Regions from separate parts of the Arthrobacter sp. KUASC02 genome, predicted to be linked through region 1. Evidence: predicted binding sites of a transcription regulator. Region 1 holds the regulator's gene; each other region holds the start of a gene.
The links. The regulator LexA, encoded in region 1, represses DNA repair genes until DNA is damaged. The targets are predictions, from matches to a motif close to TCGAACANNTGTTCGA.
Positions count from the first base shown of each region.

Region 1 (5,620 bases):
AGGGGGACAGCGCCAACACGGCCGACGGCGGACGCCAGCTCGCCCGGTCGCGCCTGATGGTCATCCTTGAGCTCTGCGAACGCCTGATTGCCGCGCGGGAAAACCGCGAAGTGGTCTGGTTTTCGCGAAACAGCACCTTTGACCCGCAGCAGGGCTACTCCCAGCCGGACGATGCGGCGCCGGCCCTGATCAACATTGCACCGCTGAGTGTGGCTGGAAAGCTCCGTGACGGGCTCTTTGCGGGCCATACAGTGATCCTGACCTCGGCCACCCTCGCCATAGGATCGGCCTTCGAACCCGCCGCCGGCGGGCTCGGGCTCGTGGGACAGGGCGCACCCAGCTGGACCGGAGTGGACGTCGGGTCCCCTTTTGACTATCCCAAGCAGGGAATCCTCTACGTGGCCAGCCATCTGCCGAAGCCCGGCCGGGGGACATCCCCTGAAGCGCTGGATGAGCTGGAGAAACTTATCCGGGCCTCGGGCGGCGGGGCACTGTGCCTCTTTTCGTCGCGGCGGGCCGCCGAAGAAGCGGCAGAAGCCATGCGCCCGCGGCTGGATGTCAGCATCCTGTGCCAGGGCGAATCGACCATGACCGCACTCGTGCGGCAGTTCGCCGACGAACCGGACACCTGCCTTTTCGGCACCATGTCCCTGTGGCAGGGTGTTGACGTCCCCGGCGGGTCATGCCGGCTGGTGGTCATCGACCGGATTCCGTTCCCGCGGCCGGATGACCCGCTCATGACGGCACGCTCCCGGGCCGTGGCCCAGGCGGGCGGCAACGGCTTCATGTCGGTATCGGCCACCCACGCCGCGATCCGGCTGGCCCAGGGAGCAGGCCGGCTGATCCGCTCCACGGGCGACAAAGGTGTTGTGGCCGTCCTGGACTCCAGGCTGTCCACGGAGCGTTACGGGGGCTTCCTGCGGGCTGCCCTGCCACCGTTCTGGCCCACCACTGATCCGGCCATCGCGGTTGCGGCGCTGAGCCGGCTTGCACAGGCTCCGGCAGAGGCCGCTTCCGCCTGAAGGAGTGCGCTGCTACAGCGAGCGAAGGACCGAAACGACCTTGCCCATGATGGTGGCGTGATCGCCCAGGATGGGTTCGTACTGCGTGTTCTGGGGCAGCAGCCAGGTGTGGCCGTCCCGCTGGCGGAACGTCTTGACTGTGGCTTCATCATCGAGGAGGGCGGCAACAATGTCGCCGTTGGCGGCGTCGCTCTGCCGGCGCACCACAACCCAGTCGCCGTCGCAGATCGCCGCGTCGATCATGGAATCGCCGGACACCTTCAGCATAAATAGCTCCCCGTGGCCCACCAGTTGCCGTGGCAGCGGCATCAGGTCCTCGACGACCTGGTCAGCCAGGATCGGGCCGCCGGCAGCGATCCGCCCGACCAAGGGGACCATGGCCGTATCCGTTGCCGTGGCCAGTTCGGAAACAGACAGGCCGCCGACGGTACGCAGCCGGGCAGGCTTCTCCACGCCGGTGATTTTGGCCGTACCCTCGTCCAGGGTCAACGGCATCAGGACTTCCATGGCACGCGGCCGCTTGGGGTCGCGGCGGAGGTAGCCCAGCTTCTCAAGCTGCGAGAGCTGGTGGGTGACGCTGGAGAGGCTGGCCAGCCCCACGGTGTCGCCGATTTCACGCATTGACGGCGGGTAGCCGTTGTCGTTGACGGAGCGCTGGATCGTTTCCAGAATTTTCTTCTGACGTACTGTGAGGCCCTTCGGCTTCGCTGATGACTGCTGGCTCCGCTGCGTAGCCCTGCCGCCGGTGGCTTGTGCTGCCATGTTCGCCAACGCCTTTCCGTTCTCCCCGGCCTCCATCGCTGCAGGTGCCGGGAACTTCCGGCCTGAAATGTCAGACCCTGCTGATCAACTGCAGAAGTGGTTGTTCTGTAGCTCAAACGTAGGCCAGCCCCACAGGTTTTTCAAACATTTGTTCTAGTGAGTCTCGACAATGTTCGTTAATAAGTGCTAGAACAGAACCAGTAAAGTTCGAATATGTGTTCTAGTCGCAACGCTCCTTCGGTTCTATGTTCGAAAACCGGAACGGGCGGTCGCCGGCTTCAGGAACACAGCGGGCAGCACAGTCAGGTCCAGGAGGGCTCAGTTCATGTCAGTTACAAGCGCTATTCACGGTTCGCGTCATGATGGTTCGGCCAAGCAGGGTTTGGGACACCACGGCCCGGAATCTCCCATGCTGGGCTTCAACTGGGAGGAACGCCCGGTCGTTAAGGCGGCGAAGACCAGGTCCTCGCAGCCGCCCCTCCGACTGACCCGCCGCGGGCGCATTGTCCTGGTCGGGATTCCACTGATCCTGCTGTCCGTGCTCCTGATCTCGCTGGCCGGCTTCCTGAACTCGCCGGCGAAGGCCGCGGATTCCGCAACCGAGCTGTCCTTGACTCCCACCGTGTCGGTGACGGTTCAGCCGGGGCAGTCCCTCTGGGAGATCGCCGGGTCCGTGGCGCCCGAACGTGACCCGCGGGACGTCGTGGCCGACATTGTCCAGCTGAACAACCTCGACGGCGGCAGGGTCATGCCGGGGCAGCAGATCTTTGTCCCTTCAAACTAGGGCGCCAGGACTCAATCCAGCCCGTCAAGACCTGCTTGAGACCGGGAGGTGGCGTCACAGTTTCGGCGGCCCGGCCACCCTCACTTAAACTGTTGAAGTGACTGACCAGCTAGAGCGACTGAACCGACTTCCCCTCCGGACCAACCTTCGGGGCCTGAGCCCGTACGGTGCGCCGCAGCTGGATGTTCCCATCCTGCTCAACGTCAACGAAAACACCCATGGCGTTCCGGCCGATGTCCTCGCCGCCATCTCCGAGGCCGTGACCGCTGCCGCGGCGGGACTGAACCGCTACCCGGACCGGGAGTTCACCGAACTGCGTGAGCGCCTGGCGGAGTACCTGGGCCACGGACTGGGCGCTGAGAACATCTGGGCCGCCAACGGGTCCAATGAAGTGCTGCAGCAGATCCTGCAGGCGTTTGGCGGGCCGGGGCGTACCGCCCTCGGATTCCCGCCCACGTATTCCATGTACCCCCTGCTGGCAAGCGGCACCGACACGGGCTACATCGTCGGCCAGCGTGCGGACGATTACGGCCTCAGTGCTGAGTCGGCGGCCCGTCAGGTGCGGGAGCTCCAGCCCAACATCGTTTTCCTGTGTTCACCGAACAACCCCACCGGCACGGGCCTGGGGCTGGACGTGGTGGAAGCCGTTTACGCCGCGGGCGAGGCCAGCCAGACGGTCGTGATCGTCGATGAGGCCTACCACGAGTTTGCGCACGACGGGACGCCCAGCGCCCTCATCCTCCTGCCGGGCCGTGAGCGCCTGATCGTGTCCCGCACCATGAGCAAGGCCTTTGCCTTGGCCGGTGCAAGGCTCGGCTACATGGCGGCCGCCCCCGAGGTTACGGACGCACTGCGGCTCGTTCGGCTGCCGTACCACCTGTCCGCCATCACGCAGGCGACCGGCCTGGCAGCCCTGACACACCGCGAAGCCCTCATGGCCGACGTCGAGGACATCAAGCGGCAGCGCGACCGGATCGTCACGGAGCTGACCCGGATGGGACTCAAGCCTGCCGCTTCCGACTCGAACTACGTCTTCTTCGGCGGGCTCGAGGATCCCCACCGCGTCTGGCAGGGACTGCTGGACGCCGGCGTCCTGATCCGGGATGTCGGAATCCCCGGCCACCTGCGCGTCACGGCAGGCACTGAGACGGAAACCACAGCCTTCCTCGAAGCCCTGGAACTGATCCTGGCCGGGCAGCCCAGCGTCCCGGCCTAAACTTGAGTCAGACCCCGGTTTCCCAGGGAGCCGGTTCCGCAGACTTGCACACAGACGGTATTTCTCCTTACATCCAAAGGACACAACACATGAGCACCACCGGATCCATTGCTGCCGAGGCCCGGACCGCCCGTATGGAGCGTTCCACGAGCGAATCATCCGTGCTCGTCGAGATCAACCTTGATGGCACGGGCATCTCGGACATCAGCACCTCGGTTCCGTTCTACGACCACATGCTGACCGCACTGTGCAAGCACTCGCTCATCGACATGACCGTCAAGGCGACCGGTGACATCCACATCGACGTCCACCACACGGTGGAGGACGTCGCCATCACGTTTGGCGAAGTGCTTCGCACCGCGCTGGGCAACAAGGCCGGGATCCGCCGTTTCGGCGAAGCCACCGTACCCCTGGACGAAGCCCTGGCCCATGCCGTCGTCGATGTCTCGGGGCGGCCCTACCTGGTGCACGGCGGTGAGCCCGCCGGGCAGGAATACCACCTGATCGGCGGCCACTTCACCGGTTCGCTGACCCGTCACGTCTTCGAGGCGATCACCCTGCACGCCGGTATCTGCCTGCATATGAACGTCATCGCAGGCCGGGACCCCCACCACATCGTGGAAGCCCAGTTCAAGGCCTTCGCGCGTGCCCTGCGCGCCGCCGTGGAGCCGGACCCCCGCGTGGAGGGCATCCCCTCCACCAAGGGTGCGCTGTGACCGGGCCGATCCTCCAGGACGGGGCAATCCTGGATCCGGCCGGAAACGCCAAGCCGGCGTCACCCGAGGGCAAACCCACCGTCACAGTCCTGGACTACGGCTCCGGCAACGTCCGCTCGGCCGTCCGTGCGCTGGAGCGTGCGGGCGCCGAGGTCATCCTCAGCGCCAAGCCCGAGGACGTCCTGAATGCCGACGGGCTGCTGGTCCCCGGCGTCGGAGCCTTCGAAACGGTCATGCGCGAGCTCAAGGCCGTGGACGCCATCCGGATGATCGGCCGGCGTGTCGCCGGCGGCCGTCCTGTCCTCGGCATCTGCGTGGGACTCCAGGTGCTGTTCGAGGCCGGCGTCGAGCACGGTACCGAAGCCGAGGGCATGGGGGAGTGGCCCGGCAAGGTGGAACTGCTGCCCGCCGAGGTCGTACCCCACATGGGCTGGAATACCGTGAAGGTTCCGGAAGGATCCCGGCTCTTCGAGGGCGTTGAAAACGAGCGCTTCTACTTCGTCCACTCCTACGGTGTGCAGCACTGGGACTTCGACGTCATCCAGCCCCGCATGGCGGCGCCGCTTGTCACCTGGTCCGAGCACGGCGCACCGTTCATCGCAGCCGTGGAGAACGGGCCGCTGTGCGCCACCCAGTTCCACCCGGAAAAGTCCGGCGACGCCGGCGCCCGACTCCTCCGCAACTGGGTCAACAGCCTGCGCCACGGCAAGGCGGCCGCCACGGAAGCCGCTGCCGCGAGCAGCGGACCGGCCGCCTAGATGTGGTCCATAGTCCTGATGGGCCTCGCCGGCCTGCTGGTTGGCGGGGCGCTGTCCTTCAGGCAGCAGCACAAGCCGCTCTGGACCCGGGTCGTTTTCTACGTTCTGGCCGGAATGTCGCTGCTGGCCGCATACCTTCTTACCCTGCCGGCCAACTAGCCGGGCCCGCACCCCTGCCTGTTCACCACAGCTTCACTACAACCTGAGGACCTGAAGATGACCACCGAAACGCCGCTGCCCGTCCTGGAACTGCTGCCCGCCGTCGACGTCGTGAACGGCCAGGCGGTCCGCCTGGTCCAGGGCGAGGCCGGCAGCGAGACGAGCTACGGCACGCCGCTGGAAGCTGCGCTCAACTGGCAGGA
Region 1 is NZ_AP046053.1:3,134,665-3,140,284, reverse strand. It holds gene AC6JAC_RS14555 (ATP-dependent DNA helicase) at 1-1,022, shown strand, start outside; gene lexA (transcriptional repressor LexA) at 1,035-1,784, opposite strand; gene AC6JAC_RS14545 (LysM peptidoglycan-binding domain-containing protein) at 2,110-2,568, shown strand; gene AC6JAC_RS14540 (histidinol-phosphate transaminase) at 2,666-3,784, shown strand; gene hisB (imidazoleglycerol-phosphate dehydratase HisB) at 3,874-4,500, shown strand; gene hisH (imidazole glycerol phosphate synthase subunit HisH) at 4,497-5,258, shown strand; gene AC6JAC_RS14525 (CG2302 family histidine operon protein) at 5,259-5,417, shown strand; gene priA (bifunctional 1-(5-phosphoribosyl)-5-((5-phosphoribosylamino)methylideneamino)imidazole-4-carboxamide isomerase/phosphoribosylanthranilate isomerase PriA) at 5,475-5,620, shown strand, end outside.

Region 2 (5,620 bases), 2.7 Mb from region 1:
AGCTCCCCACCGGCGGCACCGTCGTGACCTACTGCCAGAGCGGCGTCCGCAGCTCGGTGGCGGCCAGCACGCTGCGCCACGCCGGGTACGACGTCGTGGAGCTCGACGGCAGCTACGCCGCCTGGGCTGCCCGGGAAGCGTCGCTGCAGTCGGCTTCGGCCCGCTAAACCCGCCGCCCGGCCGGAACCGCCGAAGGCCCCCGCACGGATATTTTCCGGGCGGGGGCCTTTTCCGCGGGGACACCATCGCGTCTACTGGAACCCGCCAGTAGCATGGGCGAATGAGCCAAGTCACATGCGATCTGACCATCTCCCTTGACGGCTTCCTCGCCGGACCGAACCAAAGCCTGGCGGAACCGCTCGGCGAAGGCGGAGAGGTCCTGCACAGGTGGCAGTTCGAAGAGGCCGAGTCCAACGCAGCGGCGCGCGAAGGCATCCTCGCCGCGGGCGCCTTCATCATGGGACGGAACATGTTCGCAGGCCCCGGGCCCGGGGCCTGGAGTGAGGACTGGCGCGGATGGTGGGGCGAGGAGCCGCCCTATCACGCACCGGTATTCGTACTCACGCATCATCCACGCGAGCCCCTGGAAATGCAGGGCGGCACCACGTTCAACTTCGTGACCGACGGGATCGAATCGGCCCTGGACCAGGCGCGGAAGGCCGCCGGCGGCAAGGACATCGCCATTGCCGGCGGAGCACAGACCGCCCGCCAGTACCTTTCAGCGGGACTGATCGACGAGCTGCGGCTCCACATCGCGCCGATCATCCTGGGAGCAGGCGAGCGGCTGCTGGACGGCGTCGGGAACCTCAAGCTGGAGCCGACCGAAGTGGGCGGGACCAGCCTCGTCACCCACGTGCGTTACCGGGTAAGCCACTGAAGCGCTGGCCCGCAATCGCCGGACGCCAGTTAGCGGACGTTGCGGTGCCCTTCGAATACGATCTTGTGATGCCTCTCCTTATCGCTCCGGAAGTCAGTTACCAATCGTCCTGGCTGGAAGGATCCGCAGAATTCGGCGGCGCCCGCCGGGACGGCGGCGGCGCGGAAGGCTGGCCCCTGGAAGAACTCAGGGAGGCCGGGGTGTTCCGCCGCTTTGTCGACGCGCTCGTCAAGGATGCATTGCCGGAGACTCCGCGGAGGACCGGGCACGTGCCCTGCACATACTTGTGGATCGTAGAAGGCGGCACGTTCCTCGGCTCGCTCGCCATCAGGCACGAACTGAACGATTTCCTCCTCAACGAGGGCGGGCACATCGGCTACAGCGTACGGCCCTCCGCCAGGCGTCGCGGCCACGCAGCCAGTGCGCTGGCCGACGCCCTGCCGATCGCCCGGGAATTGGGAATCCCCCGGGTTCTCCTCACCTGCGATGTCAGTAACGCAGGTTCCCGGGCGACCATCGAAAAGAACGGCGGCGCCTACGAAGACACGCGTAACGGTAAGCGCCGCTACTGGATCGACACCGCCTAACCGGACGCACCTGGAGTGAACTGGAGGGGCCTGTGATCCAAGCAGGCTTCAGCTTCAACGCGTGGAACCACGTCGGAGGAACGGCACCTGGCGCAGAGAGCGGAAATATCCAATGTCAGGGCCAGGGTCTACACTGAATCTATCGAACATATATTCGAATAAAGGTGTGTTGTGGGCATAGTTATCGGTCCCCGTGTGATAGATGCGGGCACGTCCCTGCTGTCAGTGCTGATCTCTCCAGTGCCGGTCGCAGCGGGCTATCCCTCGCCGGCGCAGGACTACTTTGACGGCAGGATCGACCTCAATGAACACCTCATCAAGGACATCACCAGCACCTATATCGTTCGGGTGTCCGGGGATTCGATGGAAGGGGCCGGGATCAGCGACGGCGACGAACTGATCGTCAACCGCGCCCTCCGCCCCAAGGACGGTTCAGTGGTCATCGCCGTCCTGGACGGCGAGCTGACCATCAAACGGCTCAGGATCACAGCCTCCGGAGTGCTGCTTCAGGCGGACAACCCCCGCTATCCGGACCTCCGCGTTCCAGCGCTGTCTGACCTGGTCATCTGGGGCGTGGCCACGCGGTGCCTGCACCATGTCTAGTGCGCGGGACATGCAGGCAACGGACGCGATCAGGCAGATCGCCTTGGTGGACGTCAACTGCTTCTACGCATCGGCGGAACGGGCATTCGACCCGTCGCTGGAAGGCCGCCCGCTGGTTGTCCTGTCCAACAACGACGGCTGCGCGGTCACCCGGTCCCCGGAAGCCAAGGCACTTGGAATCAGCGTGGGGGAACCATGGTTCAAGATCGCTCCGCGCGCCAAGGAATGGGGGCTGGTGGCAAAATCCAGCAATTATGAGCTCTACGGGGACATCAGCGCCCGGGTCATGGAGCTTCTGGGCCGCTATTCGGCCTGGCTTGAGGTCTACAGCATCGATGAAGCCTTCCTGGGCGTCAAAGGCACTCCAGACGAACTCCTGCGGCTCGGCCAGACCATCAAGGCCGTTGTCCGGCGCAACGTGGGGGTCCCGGTCTGCGTGGGGATTGCCGGCACCAAAACCCTCGCGAAGCTGGCCAACAAATGGGCCAAGAACAACCCCGGCCTCAGCGGCGTGTGCCATTGGGACGCCATGCCGGCACCTGCCCGCGAAGCGCTGATGGCCCGCCTGTCCGTCATTGAGCTCTGGGGCGTGGCCGGCCGGCTCACCAAACGCCTGAACGGCATGGGCATCCATTCCATCCTGGACCTCGCCCGCGCCGATCCCGTAAGGATCCGGGACCGCTTCTCAGTGGTGCTGATGCGCACTGTCCTGGAACTGCAGGGCACCGCGTGCATCCCCCTGGAGGAAGAGCGGATCGGACGTGACCAGCTCATCTTCAGCCGGTCGTTCTCCACGCCCCTCACCACCGCGGCGGACCTTCGGCAGGTCATGAGCGTCTATGCCCAGCAGGCCAGTGCCCGCCTGGCCAAGCACGGCCTGCAGGCCAAGGTCCTCACGGCCTTCGCCGGCACGTCGCACTACAACCCCCAGGACACGTCCTACCCCACCGTCTGCGTTACGCTGCCCATGCCCACCGCGGATCCCGTGCTGCTGACCCGTGCCTCGCACACCCTGCTGCCCCGGATCCAGGAAGGCACCAAGTACGTCCGTGCGGGCATCATGGTCACCGACCTGAGGCCCACGGGTCAGCAGTCGCCGCTGCCGGCATTTGCGAACCCCCACGAGGAACGCGGCATCGGAACGCTGCTGGAAGAGGTCAGCCGCCGGTACGGCAGGGGTTCCGTGGGGCTGGGCCACGCCGGCATCCGCGGAGGCCCGGACTGGTCCATGCAGCGCACCATGCTCTCACCCAGATATACGACTCACTGGGATGAACTTCCCGTCGTCAAAGCAGCCTGAGTACCCGCTGTTACACTCTGCTCATGATCGGGCTTCCCTTCGCGGGAGATGGGCTTGTGCACGGCGTTCTGACAGGGCTGGGAATCTTCGCAGCCCTGTTGTTTTACGCCTATGAGAAGCGCCGCCGCGGACTTACTGATCCGCGCCTCTGGCCCATCGCGGGCTTCGCCGTCGCCTTCGGAGCCATCGGCTCACGCGTCCTCACGTGGGATGTTTCCACGCAGGTTTCCCTGGCGGACTGGTGGGGCAACGGCGACCGCAGCATCCTGGCAGGCTTGGTGGGTGCATGGTTTGGCGTCCATCTGGGCAAACGGCTCACAGGCTACCGCGAGTCCACGGGTGACCTGCTCGCACCCGCCGTCGCACTGGCGATGGTCCTCGGACGGGTCGGCTGCCTCCTCACGGAGCTGCCGGGTACTCCGACCGGGGGCGCCTGGGGAATCGCACTCACCCCGGCGCAGGCTGCGCTGCTCGGCGGCCCCTCCGGGGCCGGGCTCCATCCGTCCTTTGCCTACGAAATCGTCTTCCATGCTGCCGCGTTCGCCGTCATGTGGCGCTTTCGCGATCGCCTCGCACACCCCGGTGACCTCTTCATCTGTTACGTGACCGCTTACGCGCTCGTCAGGTTCGGCGTGGAGTTTGTCCGCGGCAACGAGGTGCTCTGGCTGGGAATGAGCCGCCCGCAATGGTTCCTGCTGGCGGTCCTGCCCCTGTTGATCTGGCGCATGCGGCGGGTGTTCGGGAAACCGGTCCGTCCTGAGTTGAAAGGAAGAGTGGCATGAGCGAGGACAACCCTGACGTTCCCCCGAACCTGCCCCCGCACCAATCTCCGCCTCCGCCTCGGCCGCCTAAGCACGGGACGCCCCAGGAGCCGGCGGGAGGATCCATGGCGCTCGGCGTCGTCCTTGGCGCCTTGGTGCTCTATGTGGTCTATGTCGGATCCCTCATGGCCGTCGGACCCTACGCTTTGGGCTCTTTCGGCCTCGGAGGCCTGGGCGCGTTCATTCCGATCGTCCTCTATTTGCTGGTCGCTATCCTGCTGGCCATCCGGCGCCGCACGTCGCGTTTCGGCGCGGGGCTTCTGATTGGCCTCGGAATTTTTGTCCTGTTGGGCGGCGGGCTCTGCGTCGGCGCCCTAACCCAGATGGGAGGCCTGAGATGAATCCGTCACCTTTTGCTTCGGGACGGGCGCTGCCCGGCCCTGGCCAGCCGCTGCGCGGTGACCGCATCCACCGGTATGTCACGGCGTTCTGCCCCCGCTGCCACGAGACCAACCCGCCGCTCGCCCAGGTGCGGCGCCTGTCCGGGGTGCTGCTTGTCCGTGACGACCGCGTGTGGCTCGAACGCGGCTGCCCCGACCACGGCCTGGTGCGCACCCTGTACGACGAATCCCCCGAAATCCTCAGGTATCTGGAGAAGTGGCAGGCACCCACCAAACAGCACATCCCCGACCAGGCGGACAACTACCGGCCGGTACCGGAGGCGTACGCCTATGGCCTTCCGGCCATGCAGACACAGCACACCTGCATCCTGCTGCAGGACATCATCGAGCACTGCAATCTGCGCTGCCCCACCTGCTTCACCTCCTCCGGCCCGCAGTTGCAGGGGGTGGCTCCCCTCACCGAGGTACTCGCGAACGTCGACGCACGCCTTGCCCGGGAGAACGGCCGCCTTGACGTGCTGATGCTCTCGGGCGGCGAGCCCACGCTCTACCCCCATCTCGCCGAGCTGTTGGAGGAACTTGTCGCGCGGCCGATCGTCCGGATCATGGTGAACAGCAACGGCATGTTGATCGCGACCGACGACGAGCTGCTCGCCTTGCTGACCAAGCATCGCGACCGGGTGGAGGTGTACCTCCAGTACGACGGCCCCTCCAAGGAGGCGTCGATCCACCACCGCGGCGGTGATCTGACCCGCTACAAGGATGCGGCAATCTCGCGCCTGTCCGAGGCGGGCATCTTCACCACCCTGACCATGACGGCAACCCTCGGCGTCAACGACGGCGAGGTGGGTGACGTCGTCATGCGCGCCCTGGAAACCCCGTTCGTGGGTGGAGTCGCCCTGCAGCCCGTGTTCGGTTCCGGACGCGGCCACGGCATCGACCCCCTGGACCGGCTCACCCACACGGGCGTCCTTGCCCGGCTGGCCGGGCAAACCAACGGCGTGGTCTCGTGGCATGACCTGACGGCCCTTCCGTGCTCGCATCCGCACTGCGCGTCCGTGGGCTACATGCTGAAGGACGACTCCGGGGTC
Region 2 is NZ_AP046053.1:399,133-404,752, reverse strand. It holds gene AC6JAC_RS01815 (MBL fold metallo-hydrolase) at 1-167, shown strand, start outside; gene AC6JAC_RS01810 (dihydrofolate reductase family protein) at 281-877, shown strand; gene AC6JAC_RS01805 (GNAT family N-acetyltransferase) at 946-1,464, shown strand; gene AC6JAC_RS01800 (LexA family protein) at 1,636-2,067, shown strand; gene AC6JAC_RS01795 (Y-family DNA polymerase) at 2,078-3,367, shown strand; gene AC6JAC_RS01790 (prolipoprotein diacylglyceryl transferase) at 3,391-4,149, shown strand; gene AC6JAC_RS01785 (hypothetical protein) at 4,254-4,529, shown strand; gene AC6JAC_RS01780 (radical SAM protein) at 4,526-5,620, shown strand, end outside.
Region 2: the regulator LexA is predicted to act here: its motif matches at 1,607-1,622, upstream of AC6JAC_RS01800 (LexA family protein).

Region 3 (5,620 bases), 890 kb from region 1:
CTTGAGATGAAAGTGCACAACGCCAGCAGCTAGCGGCTCAAAGCGCAGCTAGCGCCTCAGGCGGATCCCACCCTCAGAGCGCTTCCTCCACGGGAACGTTCGCCTGGTATTCCCTGCCGTCGGCGTCGCTGAAGGCTGTCATCAGGTGGCCCTTTTCCAGCCCCAGGACCGTGGTCATGGGAAAGTTGCCGGTAATGGTGTTGCCGGAATGCGAAACGCCGCTGAGATCGAAATTCTCCTCAGTGCCGTCGTGGCTGAAGCAGTAGAAGGACACAGCTTCGCCGTTCATGAACTCGATTCCCATTCTTCGTTGATGGGAATGATCCGGTGTGGACGCGACGAGGCCAACGACATAGGCGCCCGCCCCGGGGATATTGCCGTCTATATCAAAAGTCGCCACCAAGGTGGAATCCTTGGCGGCGATGGCTACGTGCTTCAGGAGTGCGTCATGGGAGCTCATGGCTCAATCCTGCCCCCCTCGCCCGCGTCCGTCCACCCCTGATTCAGGTTTTGTCAGGGCTCCGGCGCAGTCGCGATTCATTAGAAGATATATTCGATTGTTTGCAGCATCGGGGTGCCCCGACCGGCCGGCGGCCTTCACGTCCAGGCCCGGCAACGGTACCGTGGGGGCCCATGACTTCTGCAGACCAATTTCTAGCGGCATACGATCGGCAACTCCGGACGGACGCGGAGACCCAGGGGGCGCTCGCCGTCGAGCGGCTGGGGCCCTTGCTGATGTGCACCTTCGCGGGCGGCCGGGGTTTCGTGACGTACCGAAATCTCGATGGAGCCGGTTCCCGGGCGATTGCCCGGTGGGTATTGGAAGCGCTCGCGCACTTCCGCAGGGATCCCTCCGTGGTGCGGGTGGAGTGGAAAACCCGCGGCCATGATCATGCGCCCGGACTCCATGACGCGCTGTTGCGAAGCGGATTTGAACCCGAAGAGGAGGAGTCGATCATGATCGGCCGGGTGGCCTCCTTGATCTCAGCGGTACCACTCCCGCCCGGAGTGACCCTGCGCAAGGTGGCCGCGGAAGCGGATGTCCGCGCCATGAGCGCCATGCAGGACGAAGTTTTCGGCGGTCAGGTGTCGGACGAAAACGCCGAAGCGCTCCTGCGCCGCGTGGCGTGCGGCGACGGGATGGAGCTCTGGGTTGCCGAACATCAGGGATTGATCGTGAGTGCGGGCCGCCTGGAGCCCGTGCCTGGTACCGACTTCGCAGGAATCTGGGGCGGTGCAACGCGCGAAGAGTGGCGCAGCCAGGGGATTTACCGGGCCGTCACCGCGGCCCGGGCCCAGTCCGCTGTGAAGCTGGGAAAGAAGTTCATCCACAGCGACTCGACCAGCTACTCGCGGCCGATCCTGGAGCGCTACGGGTTTCTCCGGGTATCAACAACCACGCCGTACTGTTGGCGGCGCTGACGCCAAAACGTCCCGTAAAGCTCCTGGTTCCGGCCCCGGGAAGGCTTGTGTAGGTTTTGTCCCGGCTCCGGCGTAGAATTGATTATTCGAAGATATATTCGAAAGAATTGTTTCGAACGAATCATTTCAGAACTTCCCTGCACCGGTCCGCTCCTGCGTGGCGGCCGGGGGGAGTGCACTTCCGGGAGGCGCCGATGGGCTTGTTCAGCGAGGGTGTCGACGTCGTCTGCACGCCCGCCGGCCAGCCTTCGGCGCTCACCTGGGCCGGCCGTCATTACACTGTCTGCGCAGAGCCCGTGCGCTGGTTTGAACGCAGGCGGTGGTGGGCCGAAGAAACCCGCGCACCGCTGGGTACCGGACCGGGACTTGTGGATCACGAGATCTGGCGCGTCCAGGTCCGGCCTTCTGCTGCGAACGCGGAGCCGGAAGAAGCCCTCACCCTCGACCTGACCAGGGACATCGGCAGCGGCCGGTGGCGGTTGCTGAAAATCCACGATGCCCTGAGGCCTCGATCAGCATGAGCTTCACCCATCTTCATGTTTCCACCGCCTTCAGCGCACATTACGGGGTCTCCTGGCCGGATGAGCTTGCCCAGGCTGCCGCCGCCGACGGCGCCACCGCGCTTGCCTGCACCGACAGGAACGGCCTGTACGGCACCGTCAAACACCTCAAGGCCTGCATGGCGGCGGGACTGGATCCCGTCGTCGGGGTTGACCTTGCGGTCTATGACGACGACGGCGACCTCCGGACCCAGCTCGCGGGCCGCGTCGTCGTGCTTGCCCACGGACACAACAAGGGTGCCGGCTACCGGGCCCTCTGCCGCCTGATTTCAGACGCCCATGCCCGTACCTCCGGCAAAGCCGGGGGAGTGGTGCCCGTCGCGGTCACCCGCGCCGAAATCGCTTCCAGGGCTCTGCATCCGGAAACGCTGGAACCGGTGCTGACTGTGCTGGTGGGCCCGGACTCGGACGTTGGCAGGGCGATGAGCGGCCGCCGGTACCTTCGGCCCCGCACGTTGTTCAAGCAGTGGCTGGAGAGCATGCCCAAGGGAACCGTGGCAGCCGAAGTCGTGTCCCACCTCAGCGCTCCCGGGGAGCCCCTGAGCACCGCCCACGCCGTGCGCATGCTCAAACTCGCTGCCGAGCACGGAATTCCTGCCGTCCTGACCAACGCCGTGCGGTACTGCGCGGAGGACGGGGCCGCCACAGCGGATGTGCTGGACTCTGCCCGAACCCTGAAATCCCTGACCGAACTGACCGAGGAGCCGTTGCTTCAGCCCAACGGCCGCGGGTGGCTGAAGACATCAGCCCAAATGCTCGAGCTCGGCAAGGAAATCATCCATGCCGCCGGCTACGGCGCCACCGACCTCACCAGGCTGCTCGGCCAAACCGAGGCGCTCGCGGACCGCTGCCGGATGGACCCGGTCACGGACATGGGATGGAAACAGCCGGTGGTTCCCGAAGCTTCGGTCATCGGCATTGCCGGCGATCCGCTGGCCGAACTGACCCTGCGCTGCGAGGCCGGCATCAGCCGTCGGTTCCCGGGGATCTCAGGGCGGCCCGAGGCGGAAATGCGGGCGAGGCTGGAGCATGAACTGAGGATCATCGCCAACCTTGGCTTCGCCTCCTACTTCCTCACGGTGGCCGAGGTTTCCCGAATGATCCTGGACATGGGAGTCAGGGCGGCCGCCCGGGGTTCCGGCGCCTCCAGCCTGGTGAACTACCTGATCGACGTCAGCCAGGTGAACCCCCTGCAGCACGACCTCATTTTCGAACGGTTCCTCTCCAATGACCGGGCAACTCTTCCGGACATCGACATTGATGTGGAAAGCGCCGAGCGGCACAACGTCTACCGAAGGATCTTCGACCGCTTCGGGGCCGAGCGTGTCACCCTCATGAGCATGCAGAACGGCTACCGCGCTCGCGGTGCAGTCCGGGACGCCGGCCACGCACTGGGCATGGACGACGGCGACATCGGCGAGATCGCCAAGCAGCTGTGGCGGTTCTCGGCAAGGAACTTCCGTGAAGCCCTGGTGGAAAAACCCGAACTGAAGGAATTCGCAGGAAGGGTGGAGCAGCGCGAGTTCGCGGAAAACCAGCAACTGGACCTGCTCGTAGACCTGACCGAGAGGCTGGACCGCCTGCCACGGCACATTTCCATGCATCCCTGCGGCGTAATCCTTGGCGACGCCATGCTGCTGGACCGGACCCCCGTTCAGCCCAGCGGTCTCGGCCTGCCCATGAGCCAGTTCGATAAACACGACATGGATCCGATGGGGATGCTCAAGCTGGATGTCCTCGGCGTCCGAATGCAGAGCGCCATGGCTTTTGCCGTCCGTGAGGTGGTCCGGCTGCACCCTTCGAAGGCTGAGGTGGTGGCTGCAGGTGCCCATCCTCCCGGAGCGGACGGCACGGGACCGGACTTCATCTCAGCCGACGGGCACATTGACCTCAATGCCGTACCGCTCGATGACGAACCAACCTACGAGCTGATCCGAAGTACGCATACCCTGGGCTGTTTCCAGATCGAATCTCCCGGTCAGCGGGAACTGATCGGCAAAATGGCGCCGCGTGAATTCAACGACCTCATCATCGACATATCGCTGTTCCGCCCCGGGCCCATGAAATCGGACATGGTCCGTCCCTTCCTTGAACACCGCCACGGATTCGCGCCGGAGGTCTATCCGCACCCGGACCTCAAACCGGTGCTCCAGGAAACCCACGGCGTGACGGTCTTCCATGAGCAGATCCTGAAGACATTCGACGTCATGACCAAATGCGGGCTTGCCCGGGCTGATGAATTCCGCCGGGCCCTGGGGAACGAACTCCTGGAACCCAAAGTCGAGGAATTCTTCCGCAGGGAAGCCCGGGCGCGGGGTTACACCCCCGAGGTCGTGGACAAAGTCTGGGGAACCCTCAAGGCCTTTGGCAGCTTTGGCTTCTGCAAGGCACACGGGGCAGCCTTCGCCGTGCCCACCTATCAGTCGGCCTGGCTGAAGGCCCACCACCCCGAAGCTTTCCTCGCCGGGCTGTGGGAACACGATCCCGGCATGTATCCCAAGCGGCTCCTGGTGGCTGAAGCCCGGCGGCTGGGGATCCCCATCCTGCCCCTGGACATCAACAGGAGCCAGGCCGAGTACCGGGTGGAGCGGGTCGGATCAGGGCCTGACCGCGGGAGGCTTGGCATCCGGCTCAGCCTGAACGGCATCTACGGGCTCTCCGGGGCTGAACTGAAAAGGATCGTTGCCGGCCAGCCCTACGACTCACTGGCAGACCTGAGGGCTCGCTCCAGGCTGAGCAAGCCCAGCATCAAGCGGCTTGCCCAGCTGGGGGCTTTCGATGCGCTGCACCGGGAATCCGGCGGAGCCGCCAACCGGGCGGACCTCGTCCAGCACCTCCAGACCCTCCAGAACCGCCCGGGCAAGAAGGGCATTGAGGTCATCGAGGGCCAGCTGTCCCTGCCTCTTGGCGACGTTGAACTCAAGAACCTGAAGGCCGAACTTCCTGCTCCAAGCATGATCGAAAACGTGCGGGCCGAACTTGACCTGATGGCGGTGGATGTCAGCGAACACCTGATGGCCAGCCACCGGCCCCTGCTCGACCGGCTGGGCGTGACCACCGCGGATAAGCTCCTGGGACTCCGGAACGGCACCGAAGTGTTGGTGGCCGGGGTCCGGATTGCCACACAGACACCGCCGATGCGCGGCGGGCGCCGGGTGGTGTTCATCAGCATCGACGACGGAACAGGCTGCGTGGACTCCGTGTTCTTCCATGAGGCACAGGAACTGGCAGGACCGTTGCTGTTCGGCACCCGCCTGCTCCTGATCCGTGGCAACACCCGCAGGACCGGCCCCCGCGGGATCAGCATCAGCGCCACCATGGCCTGGGACCTCAGCCGCACCGAGACCCTCCCGTACCCGGAGCAGCAATCCACCGGCACCTGGGAACCTGCCCTCCAAGTACGGGGGCCGCTGGACGGAATCAGCCGCAACCTGGCCATCACGGGGCTTGGCAGCTGAACCCCAACTCCGGAAGGGCGGGGGACGCGCGTCCCGGCCGCCGCTTTGGTCGGCCTCTCTCCCAACCGATAGCATGGACGAGGCTGGCTGTGGTCCCCGTACGCCACAAGCTACGAAGCCTTAACTTTGAATAGGAGACACCCGTGTCAGATGCCCAGCAGATCACCCTCATCGTCGACG
Region 3 is NZ_AP046053.1:2,249,206-2,254,825, forward strand. It holds gene AC6JAC_RS10345 (chorismate mutase) at 1-33, shown strand, start outside; gene AC6JAC_RS10350 (hypothetical protein) at 74-460, opposite strand; gene AC6JAC_RS10355 (GNAT family N-acetyltransferase) at 634-1,422, shown strand; gene AC6JAC_RS10360 (DUF6504 family protein) at 1,617-1,943, shown strand; gene AC6JAC_RS10365 (DNA polymerase III subunit alpha) at 1,940-5,440, shown strand; gene thrS (threonine--tRNA ligase) at 5,584-5,620, shown strand, end outside.
Region 3: the regulator LexA is predicted to act here: its motif matches at 1,509-1,524, upstream of AC6JAC_RS10360 (DUF6504 family protein).